2 regions of the Streptomyces sp. NPDC042638 genome follow, and region 2 is predicted to be linked to the other one. Evidence: riboswitches for the same ligand, from Rfam matches in the RefSeq annotation. Region 2 holds a riboswitch; the other holds the start of a gene.

Region 1 (4,753 bases), on a different contig from region 2:
GGGACGCCCTCTCCGGCCGCTTCGTCGACAACCGGCTGCGCTTCATCCGCGGCATCTTCAAGCTCTACCCCTGGGAGTGGCTGACCACCGACGCCTTCGGCGGGCACGTCCTGGACACCCTGGACAACGGCGGCGGCACCGGCAGCACCCTGTGGATCGAACCCGCCTGGAAGATGCTGCTCAGCAACAAGGCCCTGCTGGCGATCCTCTGGGAGCTGTACCCCGGCCACCCGAACCTCCTGCCCGCCTATCTGGACGGCCCCCGCGAGCTGGCCGGTGCGGCCGGTTACGTCGCCAAGCCCCTGCTGGGCCGCGAGGGGGAAGGCATCACGGTGCACGAGCCGGGATCGCCGCCCGTCCTGCGTGACGAGCCCTGCTGCTACCAGCAACTCGCCCCCCTTCCCGCCTTCGACGGCAACCACGTCGTCCTGGGCGCCTGGGTGGTCCGCGACGAGCCGGCCGGCCTCGGCATCCGCGAGTCCACCGGCCTGATCACCGACGAGTACGCCCGCTTCCTGCCGCACGTGATCCTCTAGGGCCTGTCCGTCCGGCCCGTCCCGGCGACCCGTCCCCCGCCGGGTCAGTCGCCGAGCAGCCTCTCGACGGCCGCCCGGGCCAGGCCGGCGGGGGACGGGTCGGCGTCGATGCCGGCCGTGACGATGGCTCCCTCGGCGAGCAGGCACACGCCGTCGGCCACCGGCACGCCGGTGGCGCGCACCCAGGCCGAGAGCTGGTCGTGGAAGGCTCGCTTGTGGGACCGGACCTCGGCCAGGACCCGCTCGGACGACGGGCCGAGTTCGCCATGGGCGTTGATCCAGGCGCAGCCGCGGAAGCCGGGCTCCGCGAACCACGCGGCCAGCCAGTCGAAGACCGCGAGCACCCGTCCGCGCGGGTCCGGGACGCTCTCCACGTGGGCGGCCAGGCTCGCGCGCCAGCGCCGGTCACGCCGCCGCAGCATGGCGACCACGAGGTCCTCCTTGGTCGCGAAGAACCGGTAGATCCGCTTCAGCGGCAGTCCGGACGCCTCCCGGACCCGGTCCATGCCGACCGCCTGGATGCCGTGGGCGTAGAAGAGCGTCTCCGCCGCGTCCAGGAGCGCTTCGCGGTCCAGGCGGTTCTGTTCCTCGGTGATCGGGGCGGGCATCCGGGCTCCTTGACGTGAGAACGGTCGTTCTCTACTTTAGTCGCAGCGATAGAGAACGCTCGTTCTCGACCTGAGGAGGTCGCCGTGCCCGAAGGCCGCCCGCCCTGCCCGCCGTTCACCCCGGAGACCGCCCGCCAGAAGGTGCGCGCGGCCGAGGACGCCTGGAACACCCGCGACCCCCACCGGGTCGCCCTGGCCTACACACCCGACTCCGTCTGGCGCAACCGTGACCGGTTCGTCACCGGCCGGGAGGAGATCATCGCCTTCCTGACCGACAAGTGGGAGCGCGAACTGGACTACGCGCTGCGCAAGAGCCTCTGGGACTTCCACGGCAACCGCATCGCCGTCCGCTTCCAGTACGAGTGCCGCGACACCGACGGCCGGTGGTGGCGCAGCTACGGCAACGAACTGTGGGAGTTCGACGAGCACGGCCTGATGCGCCGCCGCGAGGCGAGCATCAACGACGTGCCCATCCGCGAGAGCGACCGGCGCATCTTCGGACCCCGGCCCGCCGACGAGCACGGCACCGACATCCCACTGCGCTGATCAGGTCTTCTCCCGTGGTCACGGCCGCTCCCGGGTGCGGCGGTGCCCCCCCTCCCGTCCCCGCCCGGATGATGGACGCGGGACCTGCGCCCACCGGCGTGGCCGGTAGGCTGACGTGCGGGCCGTGACTGGCGCGCTGGGATGGGACGGACCATCAGGGAGCGGCCCGAGCGGGAAGAGTGCCGTGCGCCTGGGCCGAACGTGAATGCCGTACGCACACCGTCCGGAGGTCCCCATGCCCGAGAATTCCGCCCCTCTCTCCGTCGAGTCCACGGCCTTCCGCGCCGCTCTCGACGTGATCCGCGCCGTCGAGCCGCGCGTCGCCGACGCCATCGGCCAGGAGGTCGCCGACCAGCGCGAGATGCTCAAGCTGATCGCCTCCGAGAACTACGCCTCCCCGGCGACCCTGCTCACGATGGGCAACTGGTTCAGCGACAAGTACGCCGAGGGCACCGTCGGCCGCCGCTTCTACGCCGGCTGCCGCAACGTCGACACCGTCGAGGCCCTCGCCGCCGAGCACGCCCGCGAGCTCTTCGGCGCCCGCCACGCCTACGTACAGCCGCACTCCGGCATCGACGCCAACCTCGTCGCCTTCTGGGCCGTCCTCGCCGACCGCGTCGAGGCCCCCTTCCTGGAGAAGGCCGGCGTCCGCCAGGTCAACGACCTCACCGACGCCGACTGGGCCGAGCTGCGCCAGGCCTTCGGCAACCAGCGCATGCTCGGCATGTCCCTGGACGCCGGCGGCCACCTCACCCACGGCTTCCGCCCGAACATCTCCGGCAAGATGTTCGACCAGCGCTCCTACGGCACCGACCCGGCCACCGGCCTCATCGACTACGACGCCCTGCGCGCCCAGGCCCGCGACTTCAAGCCGCTGATCCTCGTCGCCGGCTACTCCGCCTACCCCCGCCTGGTGAACTTCCGGATCATGCGGGAGATCGCCGACGAGGTCGGCGCCACCCTCATGGTCGACATGGCGCACTTCGCCGGCCTGGTCGCGGGCAAGGTCCTCACCGGCGACTTCGACCCGGTCCCGCACGCCCAGATCGTCACCACCACCACCCACAAGTCCCTGCGCGGCCCGCGCGGCGGCATGGTGCTGTGCGACGACTCCCTCAAGGACCAGGTCGACCGCGGCTGCCCGATGGTCCTCGGCGGCCCGCTCCCGCACGTCATGGCCGCCAAGGCCGTCGCCCTCGCCGAGGCCCGGCAGCCCGCCTTCCAGGACTACGCCCAGCGCATCGTCGACAACTCCCGCGCCCTCGCCGAGGGCCTGATGCGCCGCGGCGCCACCCTGGTCACCGGCGGCACGGACAACCACCTCAACCTGATCGACGTCGCCACCTCCTACGGCCTCACCGGCCGCCAGGCCGAGGCGGCCCTGCTCGACTCGGGCATCGTCACCAACCGCAACGCCATCCCGGCCGACCCGAACGGCGCCTGGTACACCTCCGGCATCCGCGTCGGCACCCCCGCGCTCACCACCCGCGGTCTCGGCACGGCGGAGATGGACGAGGTGGCCGGCCTCATCGACCGCGTCCTCACCACCACCGAGCCGGGCACCACCAAGTCGGGCGCCCCCTCGAAGGCGGCCCACGTCCTGGACGAGAAGGTGTCCCAGGAGATCGCCCGGCGGGCGACGGACCTGGTGGCGGGCTTCCCGCTGTACCCGGAAGTCGACCTGGGCTGACGCTTCCCGCAGGGGGCGCGGGGGACCGCGCGGGCGGCCATGGACGGCCCGCGGTCCGCCGCGCCCCGCCCCCCCCGCCTCGGCGGACGTAGTCACCCGCACCCTCTGAGAGAATGGGGACCATGGCCAACGACCGACCCCGCGTGCTCTCCGGAATCCAGCCGACCGCAGGCTCGTTCCACCTCGGCAACTACCTCGGCGCCGTCCGCCAGTGGGTGGCCCTGCAGGAGTCCCACGACGCGTTCTACATGGTCGTCGACCTGCACGCGATCACGGTCCCGCAGGACCCGAAGGAGCTGCGGGACAACACCCGGCTCGCCGCCGCCCAGCTGCTGGCCGCCGGCCTCGACCCGGACCGCTGCACGCTCTTCGTGCAGAGCCACGTCCCCGAGCACGCCCAGCTGGCCTGGGTCATGAACTGCCTCACCGGCTTCGGCGAGGCCAGCCGTATGACCCAGTTCAAGGACAAGTCCGCCAAGCAGGGCGCCGACCGGGCCTCCGTCGGCCTGTTCACGTACCCGGTCCTCCAGGTCGCGGACATCCTGCTGTACCAGGCGGGCGAGGTGCCCGTCGGCGAGGACCAGCGCCAGCACATCGAGCTGACCCGCGACCTCGCCGAGCGGTTCAACGGCCGGTTCGGCCAGACCTTCACCGTCCCGAAGCCGTACATCCTCAAGGAGACGGCGAAGATCTACGACCTCCAGGACCCGTCGATCAAGATGAGCAAGTCGGCGTCCACGCCGAAGGGCCTGATCAACCTCCTCGACGAGCCGAAGACCACGGCCAAGAAGGTCAAGAGCGCGGTCACCGACACCGACACGGTGATCCGCTTCGACACCGAGAGCAAGCCGGGCATCTCCAACCTGCTCACCATCTACTCCACGCTCACCGGCAGGACGATCGCCGAGCTGGAGCGGGACTACGAGGGCAAGATGTACGGCGCGCTCAAGACCGATCTCGCCGACATCATGGTCGAGTTCGTCACCCCGTTCCGCGAGCGCACCCGGCAGTACCTGGACGACGCCGAGACGCTGGACTCGATCCTCGCCAAGGGCGCGGAGAAGGCGCGCGCCGTCGCCGCCGAGACCCTCGCGCAGGCGTACGACCGCGTGGGCTTCCTCCCGGCCAAGCACTGAGGCGTACGACCGCAGGGGCCCGCGCGGGCAGAGCGCTGCACATCACTTCCGCTGCGCCTGCCCACAGGACATCCGTGGCCGTACAGTCGATATCCGACGGCCGGGACGAGACGGCCGAGAAGACGACAGACGCGACGACAGGAGACGACGTGGGGACCGTAACGATCGGCGTGTCGATCGCGGTCCCGGAGCCTCACGGCAGCCTGCTCCAGGAGCGGCGCGCGGGCTTCGGCGACC
Region 2 (4,753 bases):
CGCCACCTTCCGGCCCGTGGCGAAGTCGATGGCGGTCACCTGGTCGGCGCCGCTCTCGGAGATGATGCAGTCCTTGCCGTCCCCGCTGACCGTCGCCCAGTACGGCTTGGACGCCGTGACCAGCGGTCCCTCCTGGAGCGAGGCGCGGTCGACCACGGTCGCGTAGTCGTCCATGGTGCCCGCGACGCAGAGCTTGGTGCCCTCGGGGTTCATCGAAATGCCGTGGTGGCGCGAGTCGTTGACCCAGGTCGTGCGGTCCTCGCTGGTCGCCGGGTTCTTCGGCAGGGTCTTCATCCGGGTGATCTTGTCGGTGGCGACGTCGTACTCCAGGAAGCCGTTGAAGAACGACACCTGGAAGTACAGCTTGGACTCGTCCGGGGAGAACACCGCCGGGCGGACCGCGTCGGAGAAGTCCTTCAGCCCGAACGCGTCCAGCCGCTGCCGCATGTCGACGACCTTGACCTGCTTGTACGTCGTCGCGTCCACGACGGTGATGTGCCGGTCGCCCTTGGTCCAGTCCCAGCCGGGGTCGTCCAGGGCGGTGTTGACGTCACCGATGGACATGTTCCAGATGTACTTGCCGTCCCTGGTGAAGATGTTCTCGTGCGGCTTGTCACCGGTCGCGAACGACCCGAGCTGCTTGCCGGTGCCGATGTCCAGGACGTGCACGGTGTTGGCGGTCGAGGCGGAGACCGCCACGCGGGTGCCGTCCGGGGAGACCGCCATGTGGTCGGCGCGGTATCCGGCGACCGGGAAACGCCAGTTGAGCTTCCCGGTGGCCAGGTCGATGGAGACGACATCGGCGAAGCTCGGCCGGGACACCACCACCGACCGGCCGTCCGGTGTCGAGTACATGTCGTCGGCGAACTGGTCGTGGCCCTCGCCGACGCTGTTGCGGATGGCCTGGAAGTAGATCCACCTGATCGGGTCCGCGTTGATCTCCGCCATCCGCGTGTCCCTGTCCGGGATGACGTTGATCCGGCCGACCTTCGCGAAGTCGCCGGAGGACCTGATGACATCGGCGGTGCCGTCCCAGTTGTTGCCGACGAACAGCACCTCGCGCAGGCCGTCGGAAGCGTCGGACGCCGCTGAGGCGGCGGTCGCCGGACCGGCGGCGGTCAGGACGAGGGCGGCGGCCACGGAGCAAAGGTGCCTGGTTCTGGAGACAGCCATGACGGCTCTCTTTCCTCGGGGGGAATCTGAACACGGGCGCATTCACAGTGAACTTACTGAAAAGTAAGGAGCAGGTGGTCTTCTCGGCAAGATGTGTGCACGACAAGATTGGTGACCGGTGGGGTGACGGAGGGGGATGCGTGGGGGGCAGGCTCAGAGCGCCGACAGGACGCTACGGCGGCCGGTCCGCGGCGGAACGGCAGGCCGAGCGGCGCCGCCGCTTCCTGGACGCGGCACTGCAGCTGTTCGGCGACACCCCCGGCTACCGGTGCACCACGGTCGCCGCGCTGAGCCAGGCCGCCGGCCTGTCCACGCGCCAGTTCTACGAGGAGTTCCGTACCCTGGAGGACCTCCTCGCCGCGCTCCACCTCCAGGTCAACGGCTGGGCGGAACGGGCCGTCGTGGCCGCGCTGGCCGACGCGGACGGCCTGCCGCTGGCCGACCGCGTCACCGTGCTCTTCGGGGCCTACGCCCGCGAGGTCACCTCCGACCCGCGCCGCAGCCGCATCGCCTTCGTGGAGATCATCGGCGTCAGCCCCCGGCTGGAGGAGCAGCGCCTCGCCCGGCGGGCCCGGTGGGTCGACCTCATCCGCGCCGAGGCGGACGCGGCCGTGGCGCGCGGCGAGGCGGCACCGCGCGACTACCGCCTCGCCGCCACGGCCTTCATCGGCAGCGTCAACGGTCTGCTGCACGACTGGACCGCCGGCTGGGTGGACGCCACGCTGGACGAGGTGGTGGACGAGCTGGTCCGGCTGCTGCTGGGGATGCTCCGGCCGGACGCCCGGCGGCCCGGGAACCCCTGACCCCTGACCCCTGACTCCGCTTCCGCGTGGCCGGGCCGGACTGGGCGGCGGGGGAGCGTGCCGGGGGCGGGGTCGGTCGGGCAGCCGGTTGTCAGACAGGCCCTAGGCGCCGAGCTGCCGGGCGGCGGCCTCGACGGTCTGTTCCAGCAGCGTGGCGATCGTCATCGGCCCCACCCCGCCCGGCACCGGAGTGATCAGCGCGGCCCGCTCCACGGCGGAGTCGAAGTCGACGTCGCCGACGTTCCCCGCGTTGTAGCCCGCGTCGATCACGACCGCGCCCGGCTTGATGTCCTGCCCGCCGATCAGCCCCGGCCGGCCGACCGCCGCGACGACGATGTCGGCCTCGCGGACCGCCGCCGACAGGTCCCGGGTGCGTGAGTGGCAGTACGTCACGGTCGCGTCCCGGGCCAGCAGCAGCATGCCCACCGGCTTGCCGAGGATCGCGCTGCGGCCCACCACCACGGCCCGCTTCCCGGCCGGGTCGACGCCGTACTCGTCCAGCAGCCGCAGGATGCCGCCCGGCGTGCAGGAGACGAAGCCCGGCAGTCCGAAACTCATCGTGGCGAACGAGGCGAAGGTGACGCCGTCCACGTCCTTCTCCGGCGTGATCGCCTCGAACGCGGCCCGCTCGTCGACGTGGTCGCCCACCGGGTGCTGCAGCAGAATGCCGTGCACACCCGGATCGTCCGACAACTCCCGCAGTGTGCCGACGAGTTCGTCGGTGGTCGTGGCCGCGGGCAGAGCCACGTGACGCGAGTCGACGCCGGCCTTGCGGCAGCGGTTCTGCTTCATGCGGACGTACGTCACGGACGCCGGGTCCTCGCCGACCAGCACGGTCGCCAGACACGGTGCCGTACCGGTCCGCTCGGTGAGACCGGCGGCCTGTCGCGCGGTGTTCTCGACGATGCGACGGGCGAGCGCGGTACCGTCCATCAGACGGGCCTGGGTCATGCTGCACACTCCTGAGCTGGATCGATTCTCCTCGCCCAGGCGCGCGGCAGACACCACGGGCCGCTCCCCGGTGGTGCCCCACCTCAGCGCCAGTCACGGCCCGCGTACAGCGTAGCCGAGAGCTCGTACGCTCTTGGGCCCCTGCCGCCCCGCATCGAGAAGGCCCAGGTCAGCCGTGAGGTGACCTGGACCCGCGCTCCTTCCCGCCGATGCCGTGCCGGGTGTCCTACTCGTCCCAGGCCTGGATGATGAGCTGATCGGCGATCTTGCCGTCCCGCAGGGTGACCATCGACTCCGCGAGCACCCGCGTGCCGTCCCCGTACTCGCAGGACTCGCTGTAGGCGACCTGGTCGCCCTGGACCACGCACCTGTCCAGCTTGTGCGTCATGTCACGGCTGTAGATGTCGTCCAGCAACTCGGCGATCTGGCCCCGGCCGTGCAGAACGGTGGGGTGGCTCGGCTGGTTGTTGCGGTCGACGATGCGGATCTCCGCGTCGTCGCTGTAGAGCGACAGAAGGGTGTTGCCGGTGTTCCCCTCGATGCCCCGGCGTAGTGTCTCGGTGTCGAAAGCGGACCCCGTCGCGGTACCCATGATGACCTCCTTCAGGCGCCCGCGGCCCGTCCGGGAGCGAGCCGCACGGGCCCCTCTTCGAGACTCCTCCGCCGCGGCGGCCTCGGCAAGCGCAGCCGCCGCGCTCCGCCTCACGGGTGAGCGCGTCCCGCCGCCCGTGTCCGGCCGGGGCCCGGGGCCGTTGCTGAGGACATGATCTCAACACGACGTATCGTCGCCGCCCTCGGTCTCGCCGCGGGGGTCACCGGTCTTGCCGCGCCGCTGGCGAACGCGGCCGACGCGAGCGCACCGGCCACCGGGCAGATCAGTCCCATGGCCGTGCTCGACTCGCTCACCGTCAGCGACATCCCGGCCGAGTACAAGGCCGGGGTCCCGCGGGTCTCCGAGCAGGCGAGGGGGCTGAACCAGCTCAGCGAGCTGAACCGGCTGGGCGAACTGTGGCAGGTCGCCGGACTCGTGACGCCCGCCCTGGGCCTGGTGCCGGCCGTCGAGTCCTGACCGTCCGCCGCACCGAGGGCCGTCCCGGCAGGGGGCGGCCCTCACCGCTGTGCGGGGGCGGAGGGGGAGTCGGCCCCCTCGCGGGCGGCCCGGTGACCGGCCTCAACTCCCGTCGGGGGTGGCGGAAAGATCCACGATCACCGTCGTGGTCCGTCCCCGCCGGCGAGCGGTCGCGCGTAGGGTCGGCGGCGAAGGCAACCGAAGAAGGGACCAGACCATGGCGCAGGAAGTACGCGGCGTGATCGCACCGGGCAAGGGCGAGCCCGTACGGGTCGAGACGATCGTGGTACCGGACCCCGGTCCCGGCGAAGCCGTCGTACGCGTCCAGGCCTGCGGGGTCTGCCATACCGATCTGCACTACAAGCAGGGCGGCATCTCGGACGACTTCCCGTTCCTGCTCGGCCACGAGGCCGCCGGTGTCGTGGAGTCCGTCGGCGAGGGCGTCACCGACGTCGTCCCCGGTGACTTCGTCGTCCTCAACTGGCGTGCGGTGTGCGGACAGTGCCGGGCCTGTCTGCGCGGGCGGCCCTGGTACTGCTTCGACACCCACAACGCCCGGCAGAAGATGACCCTCGCCGCCACCGGGCAGGAGCTCTCGCCGGCCCTCGGCATCGGCGCCTTCGCCGAGAAGACGCTGGTGGCGGCCGGCCAGTGCACCAAGGTCGACCCGGCCGTCTCCCCAGCGGTCGCGGGCCTCCTCGGCTGCGGGGTCATGGCCGGCCTCGGCGCCGCGATCAACACCGGCAGCGTCGGCCGG

The links. A riboswitch is a leader RNA that binds a small molecule or an ion and turns the genes downstream of it on or off. The one in region 2 is predicted to bind ZMP and ZTP.
Region 1: it holds a riboswitch for ZMP and ZTP, as region 2 does, so the genes downstream of both, AB0B40_RS28840 (glycine hydroxymethyltransferase) here and AB0B40_RS32685 (bifunctional 5,10-methylenetetrahydrofolate dehydrogenase/5,10-methenyltetrahydrofolate cyclohydrolase) in region 2, are expected to answer to the same signal.

What each region holds. Positions count from the first base shown of each region.
Region 1 covers NZ_JBEZBT010000045.1:53,552-58,304, forward strand. Annotated here, with positions in the region: gene AB0B40_RS28825 (glutathionylspermidine synthase family protein) at 1-536, shown strand, start outside; gene AB0B40_RS28830 (TetR/AcrR family transcriptional regulator) at 581-1,144, opposite strand; gene AB0B40_RS28835 (nuclear transport factor 2 family protein) at 1,229-1,690, shown strand; ZMP/ZTP riboswitch at 1,805-1,893, shown strand; gene AB0B40_RS28840 (glycine hydroxymethyltransferase) at 1,926-3,380, shown strand; gene trpS (tryptophan--tRNA ligase) at 3,503-4,516, shown strand; gene AB0B40_RS28850 (2'-5' RNA ligase family protein) at 4,666-4,753, shown strand, end outside.
Region 2 covers NZ_JBEZBT010000060.1:38,536-43,288, forward strand. Annotated here, with positions in the region: gene AB0B40_RS32675 (YncE family protein) at 1-1,173, opposite strand, end outside; gene AB0B40_RS32680 (TetR/AcrR family transcriptional regulator) at 1,314-1,976, shown strand; gene AB0B40_RS32685 (bifunctional 5,10-methylenetetrahydrofolate dehydrogenase/5,10-methenyltetrahydrofolate cyclohydrolase) at 2,079-2,927, opposite strand; ZMP/ZTP riboswitch at 2,954-3,034, opposite strand; gene AB0B40_RS32690 (nuclear transport factor 2 family protein) at 3,154-3,519, opposite strand; gene AB0B40_RS32695 (hypothetical protein) at 3,691-3,996, shown strand; gene AB0B40_RS32700 (S-(hydroxymethyl)mycothiol dehydrogenase) at 4,214-4,753, shown strand, end outside.